DNA from 2 places in the Shewanella sp. MM_2022_3 genome. Region 1 is predicted to be linked to the other one. Evidence: predicted binding sites of a transcription regulator. Region 1 holds the regulator's gene; the other holds the start of a gene.
What was found. Region 1 encodes LexA, which represses DNA repair genes until DNA is damaged. Its sites were predicted from a motif close to TACTGTATNNNNATACAGTA; they were not measured.
Positions count from the first base shown of each region.

Region 2: umuD (translesion error-prone DNA polymerase V autoproteolytic subunit) is a predicted target of LexA. The motif match lies at 1,869-1,888, and genes of this name have one in related genera.

Region 1 covers NZ_JAKZGV010000004.1:124,090-129,462, reverse strand. Annotated here, with positions in the region: gene plsB (glycerol-3-phosphate 1-O-acyltransferase PlsB) at 1-2,018, opposite strand, end outside; gene lexA (transcriptional repressor LexA) at 2,304-2,924, shown strand; gene MMG82_RS04155 (SulA-like leucine-rich domain-containing protein) at 2,921-3,433, shown strand; gene coxB (cytochrome c oxidase subunit II) at 3,839-5,373, shown strand, end outside.
Region 2 covers NZ_JAKZGV010000002.1:245,585-250,957, forward strand. Annotated here, with positions in the region: gene umuC (translesion error-prone DNA polymerase V subunit UmuC) at 173-1,447, opposite strand; gene umuD (translesion error-prone DNA polymerase V autoproteolytic subunit) at 1,444-1,851, opposite strand; gene MMG82_RS02305 (hypothetical protein) at 1,953-3,095, opposite strand; gene MMG82_RS02310 (glucan 1,4-alpha-glucosidase) at 3,342-5,373, opposite strand, start outside.

The DNA.
Region 1 (5,373 bases):
AGCTCGAGCACTTGATTCACGTAGCTTGGGAGATCTTTGATCCCCATAAACAACTCCGCCTTCAATAACGGATAAAAGTCGTTCACTATCCCAAGGATTTGCGCTCTTGAAATCTGTTTATTATTGATTAAACAGCTGGCAATTAATGACGGAATAATAAATAAGTGAATGATATTATTGCGATAGTATGTCATTGACGTCGCTTGTTTTTCATCAATTGACACTATCTCACCCAAAGGATCGGCGTTGATGGAGAACTTGTTCAGCTCTAATCCTTGTTGTACTAAGTGCTTACCATCACCTTCGGCAACCGACGTAAACGACGTGTAAGGCACACGCTTAAGCAGGGTCAGGTATAAATCTAACTGACGCTCGAGCAAACAACGCTCTAAGGCATTTTGCTCCGACGCCAACAACACTAAACTGGTCAAGGTAATAGAGCTGGCGGCAGCGGCGTCGTTAATCCGCGTCATCACCCGATTTGCTAACACGTTCACCGCTGGGGTTAACCAAGTCGGTTTTTGCTCAGGATCATCAGCCACTTCACTGCGCCAGTTAGGTGCCGTTTCATTCAAGAAATTTTGCAATGTAATCGGCTCACCAAAGTTGACATAACCTTGGCCAAAATTACCTAATTTACGAATAGCACCAAAGACTTGCCATACAGATTCTTTCTGTTTTTTCTTACCGCTTAGCTCTTTGTGATAGGTCGCCACTTCCATCACGTGATCGTAGCCTAAATACACAGGCACTAAGGTGACTGGGCGTTCGATACCACGCAGCACACTGTTGATCGTCATAGCGATCATGCCCGTTTTAGGCGCCAATAGACGACCGGTACGAGAACGGCCACCTTCAGAGAAATACTCAACCGAATATCCCTTAGCAAACAGCTGATCGAGGTACTCACGGAACACTGCCGTATAGAGTTTGTTGCCGTTAAAACTACGGCGAATAAAGAAAGCCCCGCCACGGCGGAACAGCGGCCCCGCAGGCCAGAAGTTTAGGTTGATACCCGCAGCAATATGCGGTGGCACCATACCTTGGTAATACAGAATGTAAGATAACAGCAGGTAATCCATATGGCTGCGATGGCAGGGCACATACACAATCTCATGACCATCGTGGTGTAACTGCCGAATATGCTCGGCACCTTTGATGTTAATACCGCTGTAGAGCTTGTTCCATAACCACGTTAAAAAGCGCTCGGCAATACGTACGAGACTATCGGAATAATTCGCCGCAATTTCATCAAGATATTCAATTGCCGTTTCACGCGCTTGGGTTTCAGAAATCTTCTTGCTCGCGGCTTCTTCCTGAATCGCCTTGCGTAAGGATTCAGATTTCAGCAAGGAATGGAATAACGCCTGACGATTAGGCAACACAGGCCCCGTCATCACCTTACGTTGGCGGCGGAAATGTACTCTCGCTACTCGAGCCAATTTATGGGCAATGCCCATATCGGTACCATGTTCGTCGGCCATGTAACGCAGCGATACCGCATTAGAAAATTGCACAAAGTTATGACGGCCCAAAAATAGGATCATCAAGCACTTACGTAACCAAGTAGGGTTCTCGCGCTCAAGCACTGCCGCCTTCATGGTGTCGTCTTCTTTACCCGGAGTACGACCCCAATACAGACTCACAGGCACCAGCTGTATATCTAACTCTGGCTTTTCCTTATGGACGGCCAACAAACGCATAAAACATTCGAGGAATGGCTCATTGCTGGCGCGTTCACCAAATAAGGGCTTACGACCTTCAAGGCATACCACCCGTGGCGCCACAACGCCATTCACCACCAGCGGCTCGTAAGGGCTTGGCAAACCAAGTTTCGTGGTGATCTCGCTTAACGCAGCAATATCACTCAGGGATTCTGTTTTCATTACATAAGCAAGCGGTCTGGAGGCATCCAGATTCAGATCGGCAAAGGGATCCTGTGGCACAACAATAGTGTGCACTAAGTGCTTTTGGATCCAACGTAATGATTTCAACCAAAGAGAGTCTTGTTTAGGCATTATTCTTATGCAATGTAAGTACGTTCATTAGCCCCATAGAATACCAGATTCTAGAGAATATACCCAAACAACCTAAAGATGCAGGATTCAGCGGCTGATTTTAATGACTTAGTAACGCACTTTAGGCAACACCATTTATTGATACCGTGCAAATGGCATTCACCCCATAGATGACGATTATGGTTATTTGCAGATCTAGCTGACCAAGTTAAAAGTGGTTAATACTTGCACTACCAATAATACTGTATATAATAACAGTAACTGTATAGAAAAACAGGAAATACCATGAGACCGTTGACGCCACGCCAAGCCGAAATTTTAGAGCTGATTAAACGTAATATTGCCGAGACTGGCATGCCACCCACTCGGGCCGAAATTGCCACCCGTTTGGGTTTTAAAAGTGCAAATGCCGCAGAAGAACACCTTAAGGCATTGGCGAAAAAAGGCTGCATCGAGATCATGCCTGGTACTTCCCGCGGGATCCGTCTCCCTGTAGAGGAAGAAGATAACCGCGAAACAGGCTTGCCACTGATTGGCCAAGTGGCAGCGGGTGAACCTATTCTCGCCCAAGAGCATGTCGAACAGTATTACCAAGTCGACCCCAGCATGTTCCACCCTGCTGCCGATTTCCTGCTGCGCGTAAAAGGCGACAGTATGAAGAATATCGGCATCCTTGAGGGTGACCTGCTTGCCGTTCATAAAGTACAACAAGCGCGCAATGGACAAGTTGTTGTTGCTCGCGTTGATGATGATGTAACCGTAAAACGCTTTGAAAAAAAAGGTAATTTAGTCTACCTACATGCCGAGAATGAAGACTATTCACCGATTAAAGTCGATTTGAGTTTCCAAAGTCTAACAATTGAAGGGCTCGCCGTAGGGGTGATCCGCAATGGAGATTGGCTATGAACAAACTATTAGGTAATGCCCCGCGTCACCCCGGTTTATGGCTCGATACGGTTCGAGATACAGAGACCGACTGGCAGCATACATCAATAGTCACTATGCCAACTCAGAGCCAAGGGCGCCAAGAGCTGACACAGCTGAGCAAACAACTTGCCCAACTGAGCCAACAGGGAAGATGGATAGTGCTCATCAACCCACCTAGTATTGGCTACAAGCAGCTATTAGCAAACGCAGGTGTGCGTATGGATCGCGTACTATTGGTTCACGCAAAAGATGAGGTCGAAACCCTTTGGGCGATGGAAAAAGCCTTAACCAGTGGCACATCTAGCGCAGTGATTACTTGGATTAACGCCCTAGATACTCGCGATAATCGTCGCCTACAAATTGTAGCAAAGAGCGCACGTGCAATGGGTATCGTGCTTGAAGGTTCAACGAATGACCAACCTTCTAGCATCAATCTCACACAATCGGCTAAATTTACTCAACCCGCATTTTTCAGCTCTGTTCATTAAAAATTTTTCACACCGTATTTAGCCTTGAAAGCCGCCTCACCTGTGAATGTGAGGCTTTTTTTTGGCAATTTTTCAGACAATTAGAAAAAGAAGTGATCTTGATCAATTTTTAAACAGCAAGTATGTTTGATTTAGGCGCACATGATATATCGCCTGTTTAGGCAGAAATATCGCGTTATTTTCGAATATCGCTCGCCCACAAAAATTGAGAATAATGGGTTTATTCAGCAGTATGTGCCAGTGTGGCTAATACCAGCAGTAACAATACTTGATCATAAGTAAGCCGCCAACGCACGTTGAAGTCAGAAACACTTTTTTGGGAACTGAAGAGTTTGCATAGAGTTGAGACTTACTGTGTTGCTCTTCTTTGTAGTTGCTATTTGCAATTAGCAGAGGAGAAGTCTTGTGAAGCAATGGTTGTATTGTTTACTCGTGGTGCTATTCGCCCCACCGTTGGCCGCAGCAGACATGCGGTTCAATATGACGCCTGGCGTAACAGAAATCAGTGGCAAGGTATACCACCTGCACATGACGATTCTGTATATCTGCTGCGCGATAGGCTTAGTGGTTTTTGGCGTTATGATTTATGCCATGATCAACCACAGAAAATCCAAGGGCGCGGTCGCGTCACACTTCCATGAGAGTACAAAAGTTGAGATCGCTTGGACGATAATTCCCTTTATCATTCTGATCTTAATGGCGATTCCGGCAACTAAAACTCTGATTGCCATGGAAGACCCCAGCAATGCCGATCTCACGGTAAAAGTCACAGGATCGCAATGGAAGTGGCATTACAGCTATTTCGATCAAGATATTGAGTTTTACAGTATTCTCGCCACACCAAGACCTCAAATCGAAGGTAGTGAGGCCAAGGGAGAGCACTACTTACTCGAGGTCGATAAGCCCCTTGTCCTGCCTGTAAATAGAAAAATCCGCTTTCTGATGACTTCTGAAGATGTTATCCATTCATGGTGGGTACCAGATTTTGCAGTGAAAAAAGATGCTAACCCAGGGTTTATCAACGAGGCGTGGACCCGTATCGATAAACCCGGCATTTACCGTGGTCAATGTGCCGAACTTTGCGGCAAAGATCATGGATTTATGCCGATAGTGGTTCAGGCACTGCCCGAAGCCGAGTTCGATGCTTGGGTTGCAGAACAAAAACAAGCTGCCAATGCCGCAGCGCAAGCCGCACAAGCCGCCTTATCACAAACACTGAGTAAAGAAGAGCTGATGACTCAAGGTGAGCAAGTTTACCTTGGTCACTGCGCAGCCTGCCATCAACCTAATGGCGAAGGTCTCAAAGGCGTATTCCCACATCTCAAAGGCAGCCCCATCGCTACTGGGCCACTGAGCGGTCATCTTGAAATCGTGCTCAATGGTAAAACGGGTACGGCCATGCAAGCCTTCAGTAAACAATTAACGCCCCAAGAAATTGCCGCAGTGATTACCTATGAGCGTAATGCGTGGGGCAATAACACTGGGGATGCGGTGCAAGCCAAAGACGTTGATGCCCATAAATCCGGTGGCACCAATAGCGAACCAGTAACAACGACTCCGCCCCCCTCAACCACCGATGCGCCCAAAGCGGCGACAGAGCCCATCGCCAGTGTCGACCCCGCGAGTCTTCCCACGCTTAGCCATGATGAACTGATGGCCGAAGGAGAAAAGACCTATGCCACAGTTTGCGCCGCCTGCCACCAGCTAACGGGTGCAGGTATGCCTCCCGCCTTCCCCGCCCTTGCTGGTAGCGTTATTGCAACAGGCCCAGTCGCCAATCACATCGATATAGTGATGCACGGTAAACCGGGCACGGCGATGCAGGCATTTGGCAACCAACTCACACCACAACAACTTGCTGCCATCATTACCTATGAGCGCAATGCGTGGGGCAACAATACCGGCGATACAGTGCAACCCGCTGATATTGCACGCCATGG
Region 2 (5,373 bases), on a different contig from region 1:
TTTTTTGTTTAGGTCAGTTTTGAATAATGTGATCGCTATCAATTTAAGATTAAAGGTGTTAATAGCATGAATCTTATTAGCTGTTGAAATATAGACCATTATTGACTGTGTTTTAGCGGATTTAACAAATGGAACAGCTCTAGCATATTATTTCGTTATTCATGCTTATGGCTTATTTTATTATCGGAATATGTCTCCATTGGGTAGTGTAGCGGGGAGAGAGTTGACCACGCTTCATTCTCCAATCGGCATTCAGTCCTTGTCCTGCAAATTGAATATTTCCTTTACCACTGTGATTGATACCATCAAGCAGTTTCATCAATTCTTTACTTTTAGGTTGTGGTTTGGCCTCGTCAAACAAGCCTAATTGAAACACGCCTGGTGCATAAAAATCTCCTAGCATGACGCCAGCTTTAGCATAGGCGGGACCTGCACGCCAAAGCCGATGCAATAGTCGCTGCGCTAATTCGATAAAATCACGGGTATCGTCACTGGGATACACAAGATGACCAGTGAGTACTTGGCTATATTGGGGCTGATGTTGCGTAAAATAACTGCTGCGAATAAACACCGATAAGGTGCGGGCAAACTGCCCCTCCGCTCGCAATTTCTCGCAGGCCCTAAAGGTATAGTCACTGATAGCCTGCTGCATCGCCTCAAAGGTGGTAATACGTGCGCCAAAGGAGCGCGAGCTGATGATTTGCTGCTTTGTCGCTACCACCTGCTGAATATCATCACAGGCAATACCGTTAAGCTCGTACACCGTTCGCTCAACCATGACGGAAAAATTGTCTCGGATAAGTTTAGGATGGGCATCTGCAAGCTGTAGAGCGGTATGGATGCCCATCTGTTTTAAACGTTGCGCAATTTTTCGGCCAATGCCCCAAACTTCATCAATGGGAGTGAGCGCCATTAACCGGCGTTGGCGTTCTTTATCGCGTAAATCGACAACGCCTTGGGTGGCGGGATACTGTTTTGCGGCATAGTTAGCTAGCTTGGCTAAGGTTTTGCTCGGCCCAATTCCTACGCAGACACTGATCCCTATCCATTGCTGGATCCGTTGACGAATATCCATGGCTAACTGGTTAATATCTTGACATTTATCGAGCCGAGACAAATCCAAAAAAGCCTCATCGATTGAGTAGACTTCAACCCTAGGCACCATCTGCTCAAGTGTGGTCATGACGCGATTTGAAATATCAGCGTAAAGGGCATAGTTGGACGAAAATACCGCCACATTATGGGCGCGGATCATCTCCATCACTTGATAAACCGGCACGGCCATTTTTATGCCTAATTGCTTTGCTTCCGATGAACGCGCGACAACACAACCATCGTTATTTGACAGCACAACGATAGGTTTGCCCTGTAGATCGGGCCGAAACATACGCTCACAGGACGCATAAAAATTATTACAGTCTACGAGGGCGAATAAGTTGGCGGTCATTTGAGTTTTTTCACCACACAAGTCACGACACCGAACAGGTCTAACTCTGACTCGTGGCTGAGTGGAATTGCACTGTAGGCCGGGTTACATGGCAATAATTGCACCACAGGACGTAATTGCAATTGCTTTACCGTAAATTCCCCATTGATGGCCGCCACTACAATATCCCCATGGGTGGCTTGTAAGGCTCGGTCAACCACTAATATATCACCAGAGGAAATTCCGGCATCGACCATCGAATCGCCTTGAACTTTGACAAAAAAGGTTGCGGTGGGATGTTTGATACAAAGCTCATTTAGATCAAGCGATTGCTCAATATAATCATTGGCGGGAGAAGGAAACCCCGCCGCCACAGATGTGCTAAAGAAAGGATATTGGATTTTCGATTGTTCAGGAGTAACCATGATCATATGCATCTATATGCTGTACATATACACAGTATAAGCTAACTTTAGCACATGTCGAAGGCGTTTATGTCATGTATTTGCTTAAGTAAACAATCACCCTATTGGAGTCTCGTGATCAAGCGTGCTCTTTGTGGCTCGAGCTCATCAAAATCTTGTTGGTAACGGTCTAATGATGTAATGCCAGAGCAGAGTACAAATTTACCAAGTGGGTTATATATAAATTGGCTCATGTCAGCGATTGACCAAGGAGCAGGGCAAGTCTGCGGAGGAGTCGTGCCATTTAAAATTTCCGCGTAACGATTCGCTGTGTCTTGATCTTTCATTAACGGTGTCAGCAACCATTGCGTCACGTTTGTGGTGATATCTTCATCATCAATTGTCTGCAATGCTTTGGCCATGGCTGTAAAGTAATACCATTCACCCATTTTTATTTTTTCAAATGTAGTCACCTCAGCAGGGAACGGCGTTTGCCAGCTAGTGGGGATGACGTTGCTTAATTGAGAGGGATGCAGTTGGCCTAGTATCAATTCGCCAAATTTCATATTTGTTGTGATGCCGTTTTGACTAACGGTTTTTATCAGTAGCACATGGGTGTTAGCTGCTACGCGTTGCCAAAACAACATATCTTGATTAATCACATCGGTAACTTGCTGCGCAGACATGGTTTGAGCGTGAGCCAGTAAATCGATGAAGTAGAGTTTTTGTGCCGTGAGCAGATGTGAAAGTGACGGAGAAGACAAAAAGACATTAAATTGGCTGCCTTCTTGCCAGGTATCTAACTGAATTAATGTTTTATATCGCGTGATTAATTCGGCGTTTGTTGCGATGAGTTCGTCAAAAGACGTTTGTTCTGTCAGTACCGGGAGACAACTGGACAGAAAATCATCACGGTTAAGGCATTCGTTGAAAGGGGTTTGCGGTTTGTCTATAGGAGTTGTGTTTAGCGTTGGGGAGCGTTCCAAAATGCCAAGCTGTTGTATGCTTTTAAGTCGAGAAATCCCAGCATCCATCGGCGAGGCGCCACTATTCACATCAAAGCCCAGCGCATAGAGATAGGCATTCTGAGCTTGGTTGTCGGCTAACGCCTTATCACTCTTTTGAATTTCGTCGAGGTAGGCTTTGGCTTGCTCTGAAGCTGGGCTATCTTTTATGTTGATGGCGGCAAGGATCAGATAAAGACTCACTGGCACCAAGAATAACGTGAGCAAAATCCATTTGATTACGGTTTTTAAAGGCTTCATCAAAACTCCATTTATCGATAAATTAACAAAAGCACAAATAGCTTAACATCTTGACTGGCTTATGTAAGTCAATTTTTTATTGAAGTAACGGCAATAAAAATAAGTATTCACATAAAAACAGAGAATGCTTTTACTGTGCGCAGAATGGATGATGTGGGGCGAATTAAAGGAGTATGCTGTTTTTCATCATAAAGCCCGCACAACTCACCTTTGCGGGCTTTATTGACTCGTATCAGTATTTAAACACTATTTCAACGCCTCAGGGACGATAGGGTAGTTATCCCAGACTCGACCATCGCTCATTGAACGTACAAGCTTAATATATTCAGCGTGGGTCCAGGCGAGCGGGGTGGCGGAGTTAGTGCCTTGGCCGAGTTGATATTGGTAACGAGTGGCGTTACCCACACCGTCCCATGCTTGTTCGGGGAGCATTAGACCCGCGTTGGCGAAGGTTTCCATCCCTTGCACATAGGTATTGATAAGTTGCTGCTTGGTTTGCTGTGCGTGAGCACCGCTTAGCTCTCCCTTGGCGCTGGCAAGGGCCAATTCAAAATGGCCACGCTCGCCAGTAAAGAAGGGCCAGACGCGGCCGCGTTGGTTGTCGCTATTACTGCCCGATTCGGCGTAGTTTGCGCCAGTGAGGGTATCTTCACCGTAGCCATCGTTACCGTAACGTCTAAAGCCTGGAACGCTGCTGCCATCCTTTGCCGTAAAGTTGTATTTGAGGCGTAAATTGTCCTCAAGCTCGGTATTATCCACCAGCGCTAGGCTTTGATTAATCAGCTTATCGGTGGAGCCACGCACGCCATAGCGCACCAGTTCTAAAAAGCCGCCATCGAGGATCTGACGTTGATCTAATCCCGCACGGCCATTATTGGCGGCGAGTTGCTCGGCGGTGTTTGGCTCACCGTTGGGGCTTAATCGCAGATAATACGGTGCCTTAATGCCTTGGCTATCGGTGAGCAAACCTTGGGTCGTCACTAAGTGTTTTTCAAGTTGTTGATTAAGCGTTTTGGCGGTCGCGAGATAACGCTGACTGGCATCGCTGTCGTTTACTGCCTTGGCAATATCACTCGCAGCCACTAAGCCTGCGATCACAGCGGCCGTGGTGGAAGGCGAATAACCTGCTTGTTCTTCCCAACGTTCTTGCTGGGTTTTCGGTGGCGTAATTTGGGTATGATTCCAGTCGAGATTGACCTCGCCGCCGCTGACTAAAAAGTCCGCCGCAGCTTTTAACATCTCTTGATACCAATGGTTAAGTTCAGCTTGACTGAATACGCCTGCCTGCCAGAGCTTCCAGCCGAGCATGATCGGCATCGCCGTTTGGTCGAGCTGTACGCCCACCCATTCGATTTGGCCGTCCACATGGGTCTTTTGTAAAAACCAACCGGGTGTGCCGCTAAAGCCTGGGGTTTTATCGCTCACTTGCACCTTTTTAAGGTATTCAAAGGCGACTTTAGGCGTTTGGGTATCGCCCATGGCGAGAAATGCCATGGCGCATTGATAAAAGTCGCGCGGCCAAACGGCCTTGTAACCCGTGCTGGGTGTGACAGCTGGCACTGTATCGCCCCAAGGATTAGAAAGCGACGCGATAAGGGCGCCCGCGTAGGTTTTATCTTCCTGCGCCTTGAGTACCATGGCACTGGTATACAGCAGCTTGCCATTATCTGTGGTGCTTTGCGCCATATCAGGCATCGCGGGTAGCGATTGTAAATAACTGTGCCAACCAGCGTTGTATTGGCTCAGCACCGCGTCATACCCCGCCGTCAAGCTGGCGTTGGCATTGGCTAAACTGCTGGCCTCATCCTGGCCAAAACCAATCGCCAAATTCACATTAAGAGCTTGATTAGCTTGGAGTGCGGGATAACTGGCGGTAAAGGCAATGTTGCCTTGAGTAGGCTTTTCGGCGCTGCTGGTGGCCTGATACAGCGTATCAAGCTTGCCGTTATCGGCTAAATCGGCCAAACCGTCGGATACACCGACAAAGCCCGTAGTCGCCTGCGCAAAATCGATATCCGATTTCACCGTCATTACGCTACTGTGGGGATCATTGGTGCGAGCAATAAGGGCTTGATGATCGATTCTGCCAATATCATTCGCGCCCGCATTATCGATATGGGGGTTAACGTATAAATGCGGTGTGATACCCGCTTCAAAGGCGGTAAACGTCACGCGCATCATCAGCGTATCGCGGTCGGGATCGGTAAAGATATGTTTTTCTATCTGATACTTACCTTCAACGTCGCGATTGATAATCTTATAGGCCAAGGATTGTGGG